4 regions of the Myxosarcina sp. GI1(2024) genome follow, and region 4 is predicted to be linked to each of the others. Evidence: riboswitches for the same ligand, from Rfam matches in the RefSeq annotation. Region 4 holds a riboswitch; each other region holds the start of a gene.
The links. A riboswitch is a leader RNA that binds a small molecule or an ion and turns the genes downstream of it on or off. The one in region 4 is predicted to bind cobalamin.

Region 1: another riboswitch for cobalamin. It lies ahead of ACLFKQ_RS12245 (CbtB domain-containing protein); the one in region 4 lies ahead of ACLFKQ_RS25815 (HupE/UreJ family protein).
Region 2: another riboswitch for cobalamin. It lies ahead of ACLFKQ_RS23915 (hypothetical protein); the one in region 4 lies ahead of ACLFKQ_RS25815 (HupE/UreJ family protein).
Region 3: another riboswitch for cobalamin. It lies ahead of ACLFKQ_RS11410 (sirohydrochlorin chelatase); the one in region 4 lies ahead of ACLFKQ_RS25815 (HupE/UreJ family protein).

The regions. Positions count from the first base shown of each region.
Region 1 covers NZ_JBKGTY010000002.1:670,575-674,753, forward strand. The annotation lists gene ACLFKQ_RS12215 (metal ABC transporter substrate-binding protein) at 1-748, opposite strand, end outside; gene ACLFKQ_RS12220 (hypothetical protein) at 833-1,063, opposite strand; gene ACLFKQ_RS12225 (hypothetical protein) at 1,047-1,445, opposite strand; gene ACLFKQ_RS12230 (hypothetical protein) at 1,490-1,960, opposite strand; gene ACLFKQ_RS12235 (hypothetical protein) at 1,964-2,128, opposite strand; gene ACLFKQ_RS12240 (hypothetical protein) at 2,159-2,323, opposite strand; gene ACLFKQ_RS12245 (CbtB domain-containing protein) at 2,337-2,522, opposite strand; cobalamin riboswitch at 2,547-2,693, opposite strand; gene ACLFKQ_RS12250 (hypothetical protein) at 3,364-4,167, opposite strand.
Region 2 covers NZ_JBKGTY010000008.1:190,624-194,802, reverse strand. The annotation lists gene ACLFKQ_RS23920 (calcium-binding protein) at 387-2,090, shown strand; cobalamin riboswitch at 2,134-2,279, shown strand; gene ACLFKQ_RS23915 (hypothetical protein) at 2,460-3,086, shown strand; gene metE (5-methyltetrahydropteroyltriglutamate--homocysteine S-methyltransferase) at 3,261-4,179, shown strand, end outside.
Region 3 covers NZ_JBKGTY010000002.1:496,868-501,046, forward strand. The annotation lists gene ACLFKQ_RS11405 (IS4 family transposase) at 188-1,330, shown strand; gene ACLFKQ_RS11410 (sirohydrochlorin chelatase) at 1,553-2,530, opposite strand; cobalamin riboswitch at 2,895-3,046, opposite strand; gene ACLFKQ_RS11415 (hypothetical protein) at 3,325-3,543, opposite strand; gene ACLFKQ_RS11420 (superoxide dismutase) at 3,634-4,179, opposite strand, start outside.
Region 4 covers NZ_JBKGTY010000010.1:127,804-131,982, reverse strand. The annotation lists gene cobW (cobalamin biosynthesis protein CobW) at 1-919, opposite strand, end outside; gene ACLFKQ_RS25815 (HupE/UreJ family protein) at 976-1,656, opposite strand; cobalamin riboswitch at 1,688-1,833, opposite strand; gene argJ (bifunctional ornithine acetyltransferase/N-acetylglutamate synthase) at 1,904-3,145, shown strand; gene ACLFKQ_RS25805 (DUF2267 domain-containing protein) at 3,318-4,166, opposite strand.

The sequences.
Region 1 (4,179 bases), on a different contig from region 4:
GAGTAAACTGCTGCTCGGCATTAATCGGCCACATATAAATTTCTTCCATATTGTAGTCGCGAGCGAGATAAGAAAATGCCCCTTCGCAACTTACTAAATAACGTTGATTTTCGGGGACTTGTGTCAAATCTGCCTGTAGTTCTTCGTCGATTGCTTTAAGCTTTTTGCTATATGCTTCGGCATTGGTGTTGTAGGTTGCGGCATTTTCTGGATCGAGTTTTACAAAAGCTTGACGAATATTTTCCACGTAAACCAAAGCATTCTGGGGCGACATCCAGGCGTGGGGATTGGGTTTATCTTCATATGGACCTTCAGAAATAGGAATTGGCTCTATACCTTCTGTCAATAACACCGAAGGAACATCTCGTACGTTGCCCAAAAACTGCTCGAACCAACGCTCCAAACCCATTCCGTTGTAAAGAATCAAATCGGCATCTTGAGCTTTGGCAATGTCGCTGGGTGTGGGTTCGTAGCCGTGAATTTCCGCACCAATGCGAGTAATAGATTCTACATTGAGTTTGTCACCTGCCACTTTTTGAGCGATGTCTGCTAATACGGTAAAAGTGGTGAGGACTTTCTTTTTACCTTCGTTATTAGCTACCTGTTCTGAATCAGCCTCCGTTGGTTGTGTGCTGTCTGAAGTAGTCGAGGTTGTAGTTTCCCCTGTACCCCCACAGCCAGTCAGCCAAACGCTTAATGCCAGAGTGGAGGAGAAGAGCATCTTTCGCTTTAAAAAAATTTGTGCCATCGAAAAATAAAATTGAACTCAATTTCATTATCGTATCACTTTTCTTTCATATTTCTCTCATTATTGAGCATGGCGACTATTGGCTTAAGCTTTTTTCATCAAAACAGCGCAACCATGTATCCCAGATAAAGCAGTAGCCCAAATAAAATTCTTAATAAAAATACCCCATAAAATTGTCGAACTAAATCCATGTCCGCCCATTAACTGGGCAATTAGCACGATACTGCCTTGATAAATACCGTAACCACTGACAAGACTTACAGCCAACCAAATCAAATAACCCCAAACACTATGACGGCTAAATTTTGGTCGCAATGTAACCAACCAAGTAACAAGTAACCAACAGTGTTTCTAAACCCATTACTAACCACCAAGTCAAAGATTCTAAAGTTCTGGGATATTGGCGAATGGTAAAGCCATAAAGCTGATTGGCAAACCAGATACTCATGGCACTAATTAGAGCTTTTTTGCGAGTCAACGTATTACCAGTTACCGCAGCAAAACCGACTAAAGGCGCATGAGGATAGATGATGCTGCTAGCACTACCAACAGTAATCAGAAACATCTGCCACCGATTACTTTTAGCGATCGCTTTTACTGCTATTTGCCAGGAATTGAGTTGAGATAATTCGCCATTTTTCCCAGATTTTGAAGAAACGAACCAAGATTTAGCTAGTTTTTCTACGTCAGATTTCATTGGTTTAAGGATGCTAAAGTCTAATAACTAATGACTAAACTGTTTTACGTCTCCGTCCCCAGAATTTTGCGATTAATCCCACCACAAAAATGAGAGTGAAATACAATAGACTGATGAACCTGACTAATAGTGGAGGAGCGATGCCTTCTACTTCTATTTCCTGAGATACCTGCATTTGCTTTATTGTTCGCAACAGCAGCAGAAGTAGAAACTGCACCAACTTCAACATTAGATGCTGCAACTTTGGCACTAACATTAACCACGAGTAAAACCGCGATCGCAATTATCGTCATGCCACTCAATAACATTCTGACTGGCTGAGGAGCGATTTCTCCATCATTCAAAGTTTGTTCGCCACCTAAAATCCAACCGCCAGTAAAACCAACTCCTAACAAAATAATCGCTAAAATTGCTAAATTACGATATTTTACGGCGTTTTCAGGAACTTTGAAGGTTAAAGAGTGCTCGAAAGCCTTAAATATGTCTGTAGCCTGGGGATTGGCAGCTACTTCCATAGTTTAGTTACCGCGAATGGGTAATACTTGCTCGAACTCTGGATTTCCTTGAGAGGCGATCGCTTCTAAACTGAGTAATTCTGTCCCCTCGACAATGGGAAAATCGGAAGTAAACCAGGGTGTTTTGGCTGGTGTGAAAATACCGACTTTTAAATTAGCATCAGTCAAAGGCTGTTCGTCAGCATCGAGTGCCTGAAGTTAAAATTTAACGACCGTATCATCGACAATTACATCTTCCAAAGGTGGTTCAGTTTGCAGTAGTACTGTTGGTTGAGAGACAATTGGTGTTAATTTAGATAACCAAACTAAACTACAACCTGCGATCGCTACTGCGGTCAATAAAATATATTTAATTAATTTCATTTTTTCTCCCTAATTAATGACAGGCGACCGTCAAAGTGTGATGACGAGTCTCGTGTAGCGCGTCATGAACGGGAGAATAGGTGGAAAAATAAAGCGTCCAAAGAATTATCATGCAAAGACCAACTATCAGAAAAACTTGGACTGGCAATGACAATACTAAACGCTGGGCGCGTTGCCCCAAACTACTTATGCTAACCATTATCTGTACCTCGCAGATTGATTTAGTGCGGTGTTAATATCGGCGGGCATTCTGACTAAGAGAATTTTAACGCTCTCATCACAGTTGCGGTACAGCGTTGGATTTTTACCAAACTTTCCCCATTACTTCTAATGACTGTTCCCCATTAGAACCGATTGAGTAACTGTTACAGTTATAGTAACCTTAATTAGATTGACTGCAACAAGAAATTTAAATGATTTAGGCTACAAAATAACTGCACCCCAGCACCTAAAGCCACCCAAAAGTAAACATTAATCGATGCACCTAAGTACCAGTCGCTACAGCTTTTTGAGCGACGCTCTCTAGCTTTGACTATTTCTCATACTTCTGACCAAGGCTCGTCAATCATGGTTTTCATATTTTCTGATTGCGAGAGAGGAAGACTATTTTGGTGATTTTTAAAAAATTTAACTTTTGGAAAGGTTGTACAGTCACTATTTTCACTTTTAGTTGAGATTGACACCGCGACTACTTTACCTAAACTCCGTGGAAAGTCTCCTGGTTGGATAAAAGGTTAGAAAAGAAGAAAAAGAAAGACCTATCCCATAGCGAAAAAGAGTTATTCTCGCCCTAAAAAATCGAAAAAGAAGCTTGTTAAACCTTATTTTCCGAGCTGAGTTGGACAATTCAGCTATTTTTAACTGGCTGAATTGTTTTCTGATGATTTTTTTTAGCTAAACCATAGATTTAACCGGAGTTGGCAATTTGCAATTAGGAATTAAAAGTCAAGTTGTTTTTTACGAGCTCTTAGGCAATTGAAACCGCTCGAGATCGATAATTTTTAAGTTTTAGCTTCGTCGAATTAGCGTCGATTTCAGATTTAATTTTCATCCATCGGAACGAAGTGTTTAGTTTCAGGTATGTATTTCCAAGCGATTCCTTCTGGATCTTTACTCTGACTCCATTCGGGAAAATCTTCGTCTAGTTTGCGTCTGCCGACGGTACTAGAGTTAAGATCGAGACGTTTGGCTAAATCTGCCTGAATTAAAAAGCGCTCTTCATCGGTAGTAGTGATTTCAGCTTCATCTACTGCAGAGCTTTCAGTCGCAACAGGCGATTCGGATTCTAACTCAGCTACATCAGTGGCAGCAGAAGTTGAATGCTCGCTAATTTGCTGTTGCTGTGTTTGTTCCTGCTTGGCTAAACTGGCAATTCCGCGAAAAGAAACTTTACCAGACTCACTAGCTGCTGACTCATAGGAATTGAGGGATAATTCTGATTCAGTTTCAGGTTCGCTGTCATCTAAAATACTTCCCAAGGCACTGGCAGTAGGAAAGTAATACACGATTCCTTTATCTGGAATGATTTTGGGCGCTACCCCGTAATCGCTAGCTTTCCCTTCTAAGAAACTCTTTGCCGCTTTGGCAGTCAAATTAGCTTTCAAGGATAAGTCTACTGGAGTAAGGTAACCGCGATTTTCTTTGATTAATTGATTGAAGTAAGGATTTACCTGAGCGCACCATTTTTGCCACTGATAATTTTGCCAAATTCTAAAAGCAACAATTGATAATGCCAACAACAGCAGTAAAGGCCAAAGCTTGTACAAAATGACAATTGATAGTGCTAGGGGCAAGATTAGAATTAGAATGCCAGCAGAACTATTGTTTAAGGGTTTTCCTGTCATAGTTGTAATTGC
Region 2 (4,179 bases), on a different contig from region 4:
ACCCCGCCGACCCTCTCGTTCAAATCGATCGTTCGTTTTGTTCACCAGCAGACAATCTTGAATAGATACTTTGTGATAATGATAATCATTCTATAAAAGAAAAGCTTGCTTTCTAACAAAAATATAGAAGAAGAGAGTGCAGAGCGCGATCGCCTTATTTGGCTGTGACTGTATTAAATCGATTAATCCCCTTAATGCTCTACGTCAGATGCGCGGAATTGCCATTCTTTACCCGATCCTCAGATTAAAACCTGTAGCGAAAATAGATTGAAAAGCAAATAAATTTCTGGGAAAAAATATTAAAGGTTAAAAATGTTTTATTATGAGAATGATTATCATTCTTGTTTGCGTATTAAACCCTTACATTTACTAGGTCTGAGTAAAACATGACAACTAACCCACTGTTTAATGAAGCTATTTATCTAGCTGAAAATCCTGAAGTTGCAGAATCTGTAACAGAAGGGCAATATACTTCAGGGTACGAAGAATATATTCAAGTTGGACAGTTTCAAGAACGTAATGGTGTAATTTTTAACGGCACAAGCGGAAATGACAAGATTCAAGCTTCAGGACAGCAATCTTCTGTTATTGGGGTAAATGTAGAGACAGCGGAAATAGGTGGACGATTAATTACAACCGAAACAGAATCTTTGGGAATTGGTGACATCGACATCTTGGGTGGTTCGCCAGGGCAGAATACATTTTACCTGGGTGACAACGCCCCAGAAAATCCCTCAGATTTTTATTTAGGCAATGGCGATAATGATTACGCCCTAATTCGCAATTTCGATCCTAGCAGTGAAGATGCTATCTATCTGGCAGGTAATTCTGAAGACTATAACTTAGAAACCATCGACGGTAGCGTTCACATTTCTAAAAACGATGACTTGATTGGCATTGTGGAAGACATTCCTGAATTAATTCCAGATACCTTGTTTACTGAGAATGGTTTACTGTTGTTTGCCCCTGAAAATGCTTTCTATGCAGAGTATAGTCAACCTTATTTTAATCAGCCAGCGTACTTAGCAGCCAATCCGGATGTTCAAGCATTAATTGATTCAGAAGAATACGAATCAGCTTGGGATCACTTTATTCAAGTAGGTATTGATGAAGGAAGGCAAACGTTTTTTAATGGGGTGGTAGGAAACGATCGCTTTTTCTATCCTCTTGGTAATGCAACCATAGTCAGCTTCCCAATTACCAACTACGATCCAAATACAGGTGCGATCGCAACAGCTACTACAGGCACGGGAGAAAGAGACCACTATCACGGATCTTTAGGCGAAGATCGCTTTTTACTGGGGAATGAAGGAGAAGATTTCTATGTCGGAGAAGGAGACGAAGATTATGTCTTGCTTGGTGATTTCGACCCGAAGGAAGATCGATTAATTGTCGCTGGCAATATTGAAGACTATCAGTTTGATATCTACGATGACGAATATGAAGGAGTCATCTACAAAGAATTCCAAATTTCTAACCAAGACGGTGATGTAATTGCCAGAATTGAGGGTGGTGAAAATCTCAACTTGGTGGAATTACCTGGGGATATTCCTGGAACAAGTACACTTGTTTCTAGCGAATACGAACTTTTAAATTCATCTTCACAAGATGGGAACACATTTGGAACTTCAGAGAATGATAGTCTCGGCATTGACCGAGGAAACCAATTAGTTCTTGCAGGGGCAGGAGACGACCTAATTGATGCTACAGCAAGTACGGGAAATAACAGCATTTATGGCAGTACTGGAAATGATACCTTTGAACTAGGTAGTAATGATACGGTATTTGGTGAAGAGGGAGACGATCGCTTCTTTGCTCAATCGGGTGGCGGAAATACCATTACAGGTGGTCAAGGTTCTGACCAATTTTGGATTGCATCTAATCAAATTCCTGATTCTGCCAATACAATTACCGATTTCACCATCGGCGAAGATGTTATCGGCATTGAAGGAATTGTTGCAAGTTTTGAATCACTAGGTTTGACACAGCAAGACCAAAATGTGTTGATTAGCTTCGAGGGAAGCGATTTAGCTGTTCTCAATAATATGGAGACTTCCGATCTAAATGCCGAGAATTTTGTCTTTCTCTAGACAAGTAAAAAAATTAGGTAAATCTAAGTCTAATTTAGGTTATCATTAGACACAAGTAATCGGTTCTAATGGGGAACAGTCATTAGAAGCAATGGGGAAAGTTTGGTGCAAATCCAACGCTGTCCCGCAACTGTGATGGGAATCTCAAATTCTCTCAGTCAGAATGCCCGCCGATGACAGTAGCTAAATCAATTAATAAATCTGCGAGGTACAGATGTTTATGAGTATTGTGACTTCAAAAGTTAATTTTCTCCCTAAAATAGGGCTGTCCGCACTACATTGGACAAGGGAGTAGCCATTGGCAGCAAATGCTCCTTCCAGAAAGGCTTTCCCCTATAAATTCTGCTAATAGCAGCACAGAAAAGCAAGATGAAATCTCAAGATAGTTCGAGATTAATTCCTTCTAAATCTGCCCTAAAACCCAAGCTATCGAGAATCGGGTCATGGCAAATAACCGCAGAGGCAATTGCCAAAAGTAATTGGTGGCAGATGTTTCTAATTGCTGTTGGTAGTGCTAGCAGCATTATCTATCCCCATGTGCCTTTAGTCGGTTTTGCTGCGGTAGCTGGTAACACTTTGACTCGTAACAAAGCACTTATTAGTGCCATGAGTATCTGGTTTGCCAATCAGCTTTATGGTTTTGCTATTCGAGCCTATCCCCAAACTTTAGAATCTCTGATGTGGGGGATAGTAACGGGTTTGGGAACACTGCTGATTACTTGGCTAATTACATTACAACCACAATTTAGTCGTTGTAACCTTCAGGGTTATTTAATCTGGCTAGCCATTAGCCTTATAGGTGGTTACGCCATTTATCAAGGCAGCATCGTTTTAGTTGCCCAGTGGATGGGCGGACATGGATTTAGTTCGATAATTTTGTGGGTAATTTTCTTTAAAGATTTCATCTGGGCTATGGCTTTATTTGGCGTATATGGTTGCATTCTTTTAAGACATGAGCTTGCCAACAAAGCATTCCCAAATCAACTAAAAAATTAATCTCGATCGCTGAAAGTAATGTCTTGAACTTTTGAGAAAGGCAATTATTGTTCAAATTCCTAGTTAATTATCTAGACGATTAGGAAAATAATGTCTCATTTTAAATTGCAGATTTCAAGATGCGATTGCCATCTCAAATCTGTAGGAATCTCTTGTCATTTTTTAGGAAAAACTATGAATATTTCAACAGCAACATTAGGTTATCCCCGTATTGGTAAAAACCGCGAAGTCAAAAAGGCACTGGAGTCTTTTTGGCGTGGTGAAACAGCACAAGATAAGTTACTACAAACTGTAAAAGAAGTAGAGGAAGCAAGCTGGAAAACTCAGTTAGCAGCAGGAATCGATCGCATTGGGATTGGTGATGTTACCCTTTACGACCATGTATTAGATTGGACGATACGTTTGGGATTGATTCCTCAAAGATTTCAAGCTTCTACGGGGTTAGAACGTTACTTTGCGATGGCGCGAGGTAAAGAAAATCTGGCTGCTTTAGAAATGACTAAATGGTTTGATACTAACTATCATTATTTAGTTCCAGAAATAAATTCTGACATTACTCCCCAAGCTGACTTTACAGACTTTATTGAAACGGTAAAAAGAGGACAAGTAATATTAGGGAATAAAGCAGTCCCGATTATTATTAGTCCTGTTACTTTGTTGCGTTTGAGCCGTTTATCAGGAGTAGAATTAAAAGCATTTCTCGGCTTACTCTTGCCACTTTACCGTAGTTTGTTAACCGAACTAAAAACACTGGGAATTGAAGAAGTTCAAATACACGAACCCGCTTTAGTTTTAGGGGATGCATCCAGTTTAAAAGAACAGGTACAGACTGTTTATAACGAACTGGCGAAAGTAGGATTAGACATCAACCTGGTTACTTATTTTGATGACATAGGAAAAACCTATCCTTGGGCGATCGAGTTACCCGTTGCTGCAATTAGTTTGGATTTTACACGGGGTAGTAATTTAGACTTAATCAAACAGCATGGTTTTCCTCAAGATAAACGATTGGGAGTCGGTATTGTCGATGCGCGAAACATCTGGCAAATTAGCACCGATAACGTTTTCCCCCTGTTATCAGAAATTCAAAATC
Region 3 (4,179 bases), on a different contig from region 4:
ATAGCAGAAAACTTTAATTATAGTCATTTCAATTAATTTCCCGATGCTTTGATTGTGGTCAATTGCCAGCTATATTCGACCTGACGGGGTGACAACCCTGTGAGAAGTCAGACAGTGTAGGGAACAGAGACAACCTATGGTAAAAAAGATTCGGTCAGTTATTGAGAATCCGACCGAACCCTAAAAAATGTTAAACCAATTGTACCGCAATCATCTTTCACGTTATCTGAGTGATGACCAACTAATTACTTTGGAAGTGCTGGTATACCTTATCCAGACCTACAAACAAGTAAAGATAGAAAGACTAGCTGCATACTTCCCTTTACCAATTAAATATGAGAGCCGTCGTCGCCGAATCCAAAGGTTTTTGAAGTCCTCAGCTTTATCAGTTTCGTTAGTCTGGTTTCCCATAGTCAAAGAAGTAGTTCAAAAGAAATTCTTGCCAGACCAGACAATTTATCTAGTCTTAGATAGAACTCAATGGCAAGATAAAAATCTGTTCATGGTTGGAGTAGTGATGGCGAAAAGAGCTTTGCCTATATACTGGCAGTTTCTAGAGAAGAAAGGAGCCAGTAACTTCGCTCAACAAAAAGCCATATTACGTCCAGTATTGAAGCTGTTTAAACAACACCAAATCGTTATTTTAGGAGACAGAGAATTCCAGAGTGTTGAACTAGCTAAGTGGCTGACCCAGCAGCAGGTCTACTTTGTGCTTCGACAGAGAAAGAGTACGAAGATAATGGTAACTCAATTAGGTTTTACTCCCTTAAAAGACCTAGACGTTAATCCAGGAGACCAACGGTTTTATCAAGAAACTAAAGTCACTCAACTGCATCAAGTTTCGGGGATTTATTTAGGGGTCTATTGGCGACGTATTTACCGAGGCATGGGGGCAAAGGAACCCTGGTATCTGCTGACAAATTTACCCAATTTACCTGAAGCTGTCAAAGCCTATAAAAAGCGCGTAGGGATTGAGGCGATGTTTAAAGATTGCAAGTCAGGTGGCTACAATCTCGAGGGGTCGCAAGCTCAGATTGAACGCCTTACTCGTCTAGTTTTGCTCATCGCCATTGCTTACACTCACTCGGTGTTCAAAGGACATACTCTTAGCCTTCGAGGTCAGTCTAAATACATCGGTCGCCATCGAAAAATTAAACAATCTTTGACTCGCAACAGCTACTTTTGGCTTGGTTTATATGGTAGTAGCTGGCTGGTTTCATTTACCTTGATGAAGGAATGGATAAACAAATTGATGTGGCTCAATCTCAATAAGCTGCCTTTTTACCAGAGGGGTCTACGAGCTATGTTTATTATCCAGCAATCTTTCTAGCTCCCTTGTCACCCCTTCAGATATTCGACTTTCGTTAACCTCGATGACTACGGTTACTATTTGTAATGACTATATTTCCATAGCTGAGACTGTCTATATACTGCTTTTTAGCATAAGTCTCAGCTTTCTTTTTGCTCTAAAAATTTTCGTCGAACTAACGCTATCTACAACTGTAGAACAGCTTGAGGTATAGTTTTTTGTTCGAGGAATAGGTGTTTGTTGCTAAGGAGTTTGCCAAATACGCTGGTGATAATCCTCTGACTTGGCGTAGGGATCGCTGTCACCATGATGGTGATGATGTCCGTGATGATGGTGTCCGTGTCCGTGTTCATCTACTGCGGCAAGTCTAAACTTACACATTTCACAGTTCATTGCTACCTGACCCAATTGTGCTTCAATTTCTCGCTCTCGCATTACCTCTAATAATTGTGGCGCAATTCCCATTTCTGGCAAACTAGTAAAATTGATGTCTGGATACTTTTCCTGCTGTTGGGCGGTAATATTAAAAATTTTTTCCATTAAAGTACCCGTAAACAAGAAATAAGGTAAAACGATAATGCGTTTGGGCTGATAAAAATAAGCTCGTTGAAAGCCTTCTTCTAGACGAGGGTGGCTGATGCCAATAAAGCAAGTCTCCACCGTCTGATAACTACTACCTTCCCAAATAATCCTAGCTAGTTTGCACACATCACCATTAGCATCGGGATCGCTCGAACCACGACCGACAAATAATAATACCGTGTCAGTACGGGAAATGTTACAAGGATTATGTCGTGCTGTATCCAATTCTGCCAGGCGATTGCGCCACAGTTGGATAATTTTCGGATTAATTCCAAAATGACGACCGTAACTGAAGCTTAACTGAGGATAGAGCGATCGCGTCCGATCCAATTCGTTAGTTACATCAAATTTATTATGTCTAGCTGCAAATAACAAAATTGGCAGTGCCGAAATTTCTGTATAGCCTTGTTGGACGCAGGTTGCTACTCCTTGCTCGATTGTCGGTTCGGTTAATTCTAAAAAACAAGGTATTACGGGACGAGAAGTATCTAGTTGTTGGTAAATTTCGATAAACTCGAGAAAAGTTTGTCTGCCTCGAGGGTTTCTCGTACCATGTCCGATGGCGAGTAAAGGTCTTTTATATGGTAAGGGTGGTAATTGAAGTGAGTTGAATTTAGGAAAAGAATTGGCAATAACCATCTAGTTAAATTAGCTCCGATTTTGTGGAAAAGAGATCGAGACTTAGTTTATATGAAGAAATATGTTATCGGCGATCGCCGCAACAATGAGCCAGCTGTACCATAAGATGGAGTAGAAACTCAAATAAATGCTGGTAGCGACAAATTACATACCAGGTTTGCTGATTCAAACTTTACTTGAAAATCAACTTGCTCGATCGGGAAAGTAATAGCTACCAAACAAATAGTCATATAATTGAGCGATCGCCTAGAGCGCAAACTAGCCAGTCATCAATCGTAGCGTACAAAAAAATGCTTTAGCTAAACAATTGGCGATCGCCACTAAAAAACTGTCAAACATCTGTACCTCGCAGATATATTAAATCGATCGACTACATTCATCGGCGGGCATTCTGACTGAGAGATTAATCGATTGTCAATCTCATCACAGTTGCGGGACAGCGTTGGATTTGCACCAAACTTTCCCCTTTACTTCTAATGACTGTTCCCCATTAGAACCGATTAATTTATTTTACTCCTAAAGAGCTGAAGATTTCCCAACTATTCTGGAAGTAGAGAAAGCTATTTTCAAAGGAATTTGTTTGAGAAAAGATAAGTGAACCAGCAGTAAATAAGAGTAAGTAGACCTGTAAGCAAGTTCGATCGACAACGACTTGTAAGAATATTTGCACTCGAAACTATCTAGTTCTTCAATACTTCGCTGTCGAGGCGATCGCATCAACCTATTGACAAGCAAAAAAACATCCAATTACTTCTTAGTAAAATCTCAAACGGCGATCGCTTCTACTCGATCGATTAAAGTTGGCTGAGTCTTCGATCTATCCATTGCTTAGCTTTGACGATCGCATCCATAGGGCTATTGGCACTAGGAACGGCAACAGCACAACCTTCTTCGTAATTTACCCAAGCAGCATAGACATACTCTCCGTCAAGCTCATCGCGATCGATCTCTATTTTGCAGCCACGATAGGCAAAGGAAAGCATAATCTGGGGATAATGAGCTTCTATCATCATTTATTTATTTCTTCTACAAGACTTAAAGTAGATCTTTGAAGCGGATATTTAAGCTACTTAACTTTATATCCGCTTCGATTAATTCGCTACTTATGCAGCAGCTAGATTTTGAGCGACAAACTCCCAGTTGACCAGCTTACCGATAAATTCATCCATATAAGCAGGACGTTGATTTTGATAATCGAGATAGTAGGCGTGTTCCCAAACGTCTGTTGTTAATAAAGGAATTTGTCCGCTAGTTAGAGGATTATCAGCGTTAAGAGTTTTAGTAACTTTGAGAGTATTGCCATCTAGTACTAGCCAAGCATAGCCACTACCAAATTGAGACGTACCTGCATTTTTGTAAGCTTCTACAAATTGCTCGAAACTACCAAAGTCGGTATCTATTTTTTTAGCTAATTCTCCCGTGGGAGTCCCACCGCCATTTGGTTTCATACATTGCCAATAAAAAGTGTGATTCCAAGCTTGAGCGGCATTATTAAACAAACCGCTTTTGCTAGAATCCCCTGCTACTGCTTTAATTACTTCTTCAATGGGTTTGCTATCGAGTTCTGTACCCTTAACTGCGTCATTATATTTATTGACGTACTTAGCATGGTGTTTATCATGATGAAACTCTAAAGTTCTCTCAGAAAT
Region 4 (4,179 bases):
GATTACCTACTCCTTGTAATACCAACCGCATTGGCTTTGCCTTTACATTGACGAAACCTTTAATGCGGTAAATCTCATGCTGTTGTAATAGCTTTTGTAACTGTGCGATGAGAGTTTCTGGTTCAAAAGCGCGATCGCAAACGATTTCGATCGAATTAATTTCATCGTCGTGTTCGTGGTCTGGTTCATCATCGTGATGGGAATGACGGTTGCTCAAATCGTCTTCGACAGCAGCATTAAAACCCAGTAACAGCTCTGGTGCGATTTCTCCTTTACTGACGACTGCAATTTTTACCCCGGGAGACAATTCACTTCGGAGCCAAGTTTCGATCTTTTCTCTATCGGCGGAATTTACTAGATCGGTTTTGGTTAATAGCACCAAATCCGCACAGGCTAGCTGGTCTTCAAATAGTTCTTCTAGGGGTGTTTCGTGTTCTAAATTGGGATCGGCTTGACGCTGGGCTTCTAACGCCTCCAAATCTCCAACAATCGCACCGTTAGCTAATGCCTGACAATCTACTACGGTAACTACTCCGTCTACCGTGGCACTATTGCGAATTGCCGGCCAGCGAAAGGCTTGCACTAGGGGTTTGGGTAATGCCAGTCCTGAAGTTTCGATTAGCAAACAGTCGATCTTATCTCTCCGCTTGAGTAATTCTTGCATGGTCGGATAAAACTCTTCCTGTACCGTGCAGCACAAACAACCGTTAGTTAATTCGATAATATTGCTCTCGGCAGTTTCTACTTCATCACACACCTGACAAGACCTCAATAATTCGCCGTCTATTCCCACCTCGCCAAATTCGTTGACCAGAACGGCAATTCGTCTGCCTCGATTATTTTGTAACAAATGGCGCACTAAAGTTGTTTTTCCCGCGCCGAGAAAACCAGAAATTACGGTTACCGGTATTTTATGCATTGATTTTGTCGATTGTTAATAGTTGATGGTTAATTGTCTTTTGCCTGAATTTTTTCTCAACCGATGAGCGTATTAGTGAAGAAAGCCAAACCCAAACCAAAAACGGTAAAACCCACAAAGCGCAAATTCAAATTAGCCTTATTGTCCGACAGAGAGCGAGCGATAATTAACTTGCCCACAAAAAAAGCGATCGCGCTAATTACTAATTGAATTAGACAAAAACCCAGTAAATAAGCACCGAGAGGAGTCATTTCCGCACCAAAAATTGCTTCTCCATAGGCATAGCCGTGGAAAATTCCCGCTACAGCTGCCAAAACAAGATATAAAACTGACTTATTATGTTCTTGTCGTGCTAGGTAAATCCCAATAAGCAAAACCGAAGCAGCAATAATTAGTTCTGTTAGAGGTAATTCGACACCGAGTAGATGTATTCCAGTTCCTAAAGCTGTAGCAACAATAAAACTTACTGGAATTATCATTCCCCATCTAGAGTTTAAAGCTGCTAGTAAACCGACAGCAATGGTGAAGGACAGATGGTCGATACCGATAACTGGATGACCCAAACCAGATAAAAATCCTTCAATAAAATTACTGGGAACTTGACCGCCAAAAGGATGATGGGCATGGGCTGGTTCGATGCCAATAAACCAGATAAACAGCAGCAAACAACCAAATAATAGTGGGACGATCGCCTGAGATTTTTTCAGCGATCGCAACTGAAGCGATAGAGCAGACATTATCCGTACCTCGCAGATAAATGTGATTCAAGTTTTAAAGCTACCAGCGGCGGGCATCCTGACTTAGAGCATCTAGAGTTACTCCTTACAGTTGCGGGACAGCGTCAGATTTGCACTGAACTTTCCCCCTTGCGTCTGATGGCTGATCCCCATCAAAACCGATGTTGCAGATGCAGATAAGTTTTAATCTACCACAAGATTGGTATAATCAGCTAAAAATCAAAAAATATATAAATCGTTGAGCATAATGGCAGACTGGCAGGTAGTAAGCGGTGGTATAACTGCACCCAAAGGATTTAAAGCGGCTGGAATCAGGGCAGGATTGAAGGCTTCGGGTGCCAAGGATTTGGCATTAATTTTATCCGAATCTGAGGCGATCGCTGCAGGAGTATTTACCATCAGTCAGGTGCGGGCTGCTTGTGTCGATTACTGCCGTCAACGTCTCCAAGCTAAAGCTAGCGCTAGGGCGATTCTTTGCAATGCCGGACAAGCTAATGCCGCTACGGGAGAATCAGGGTGGCAAGATGCTCTGGACTGTGCTGAGTTATTGGGTAGAGAATTAAATATTGCTAAAGATTCAATTCTACTGGCTTCTACAGGTGTCATCGGTCAGAGAATTAAAATGGATGCTTTGCGACGAGGAATACCTCAATTAGTTGCCGCAGTTTCTGTTGAGGGGGGTAAAGATGCTGCTAAAGCCATTATTACTACCGATTTGGTTACCAAGGAAATTGCTTTAGAAACTACTATTGAAGGTCGTCCCGTTAGAATTGGCGGTATTGCTAAGGGTTCGGGAATGATTCATCCTAATATGGCAACCATGCTGGCGTTTGTTACCTGCGACGCGGCGGTTTCCACTCAGCTATGGCAAGAAATGCTCAGGCGAGCTACCAACCGCAGTTTCAATCAAATTACCGTCGATGGCGACACCAGTACTAACGATACTCTACTAGCTCTGGCTAACGGACAATCCCGTACTTCGGCGATCGTGGATAATAGCAAAAACTCTGAAAAGCTAGAGGCAATGTTAACCGCAGTCTGCCAACATTTAGCCAAAGCGGTTGCCCGTGATGGCGAAGGAGCTACTTGTCTGATTGAAGTACGAGTATCGGGAGCGATTGACGACCGGGCAGCTTCAGTAGTAGCTAAAACCATTGCTGGTTCGTCTCTAGTCAAATCGGCAGTTTTTGGGAGCGATCCTAACTGGGGCAGAATTGCTGCTGCCGCAGGTAGAGCAGGGGTTAAGTTTCATCAGGATGAGTTAAATATTACCTTGGGGGATATTCAACTGATGCAAAATGGACAGCCCCTTCCTTTCGATCGCACTGCTGCTAGTGATTATCTCGCTCGGGCAGCCGCAGGAGAATACTTACAGAACGACACGGTATTAATTACGGTTTCTATCGGCGTAGGTAAGGGAAGCAGCGTCGCTTGGGGTTGCGATCTGACCTATAAATATGTCGAAATCAATGCAGAATACACGACTTAGAAGAGAGGGAATAGAAATAAATAAAAAAAAGAAAGGGTAATAGCATAAATATTTACCCTTTACTCTTAGTGAGTCTAAATAGTCTCAATGTCAAAGCAGATTCTTCTTTAAGGCACAGTAGCCGTAACTTCGTCCCTTAATCCATTGAACATCTATCTGTGTCTTCGAGTAATTAAGCTTCCTGCCAGAGTTGTTTGATTTTTCCTGGCAGAAATTCTCCAATTTCGGCGACTCTTTCGGATGATAATTCATCTTTGGTCGCCGAGAAAATTGCTTTGACTACTTTTTCGGCATTGGTACCTTTGGGCAACCCTCCTTCCTGTTTAATGCGAAAGAGAAAAGTTTCATCGTCAAATTTTAACGGAGGACGAACTTTACTCAACCAAGACACGATGGGATTTTCATCTTTCCACAGTTGGGCAATTTCTTCCTGTAGTCTCTTTTTATCGGTAGGTTCGGCAGGTCGATGTAATTCTGATTCGACTTTTTCTGCTGCCTCGGTACTCATTAAATCTCGCATCGTGCGATAGACTACGGTGACTAAATCTCTGGCATCAAAGATATCGGGAAGTTCGGCTTTGAGAGCAACTTCTTCTAGAAAAGGTGTATCTTTGCCGACAATTGTAGTTACGGGACCCTCATCCAATGCTGACGGGGGGCTTTCTTGCATGCGCTCGAGCATTTTTTCTCCTCTATCGGTCAATGCGGCTCGTTTGAACCGAATTAAATGAGGTAGGGGTCCATCGGGAGCACCTAAAGTATTGGCAACGCGAAAATCTACTTCTTTAGAATCGATTACATCGGGTACGTCTTCTTGATTGGCGTAGGCATTACCCGTAAAATCGGCATCGATATACTCTTTTTGATTGAGATAATCTAAATGTCCTAGAAAATCCGAGATGGTCAGATTTCTACCAGTAAAATCCGTACTTTTAAAATCTACCGTGTGACCAGTGTTTTCTCCTGCTTTGATTTTTTGTAGCAGGATGTACATAATGTCCTCTCTTAAATTAATAGGCATATTTTTTCTTTTC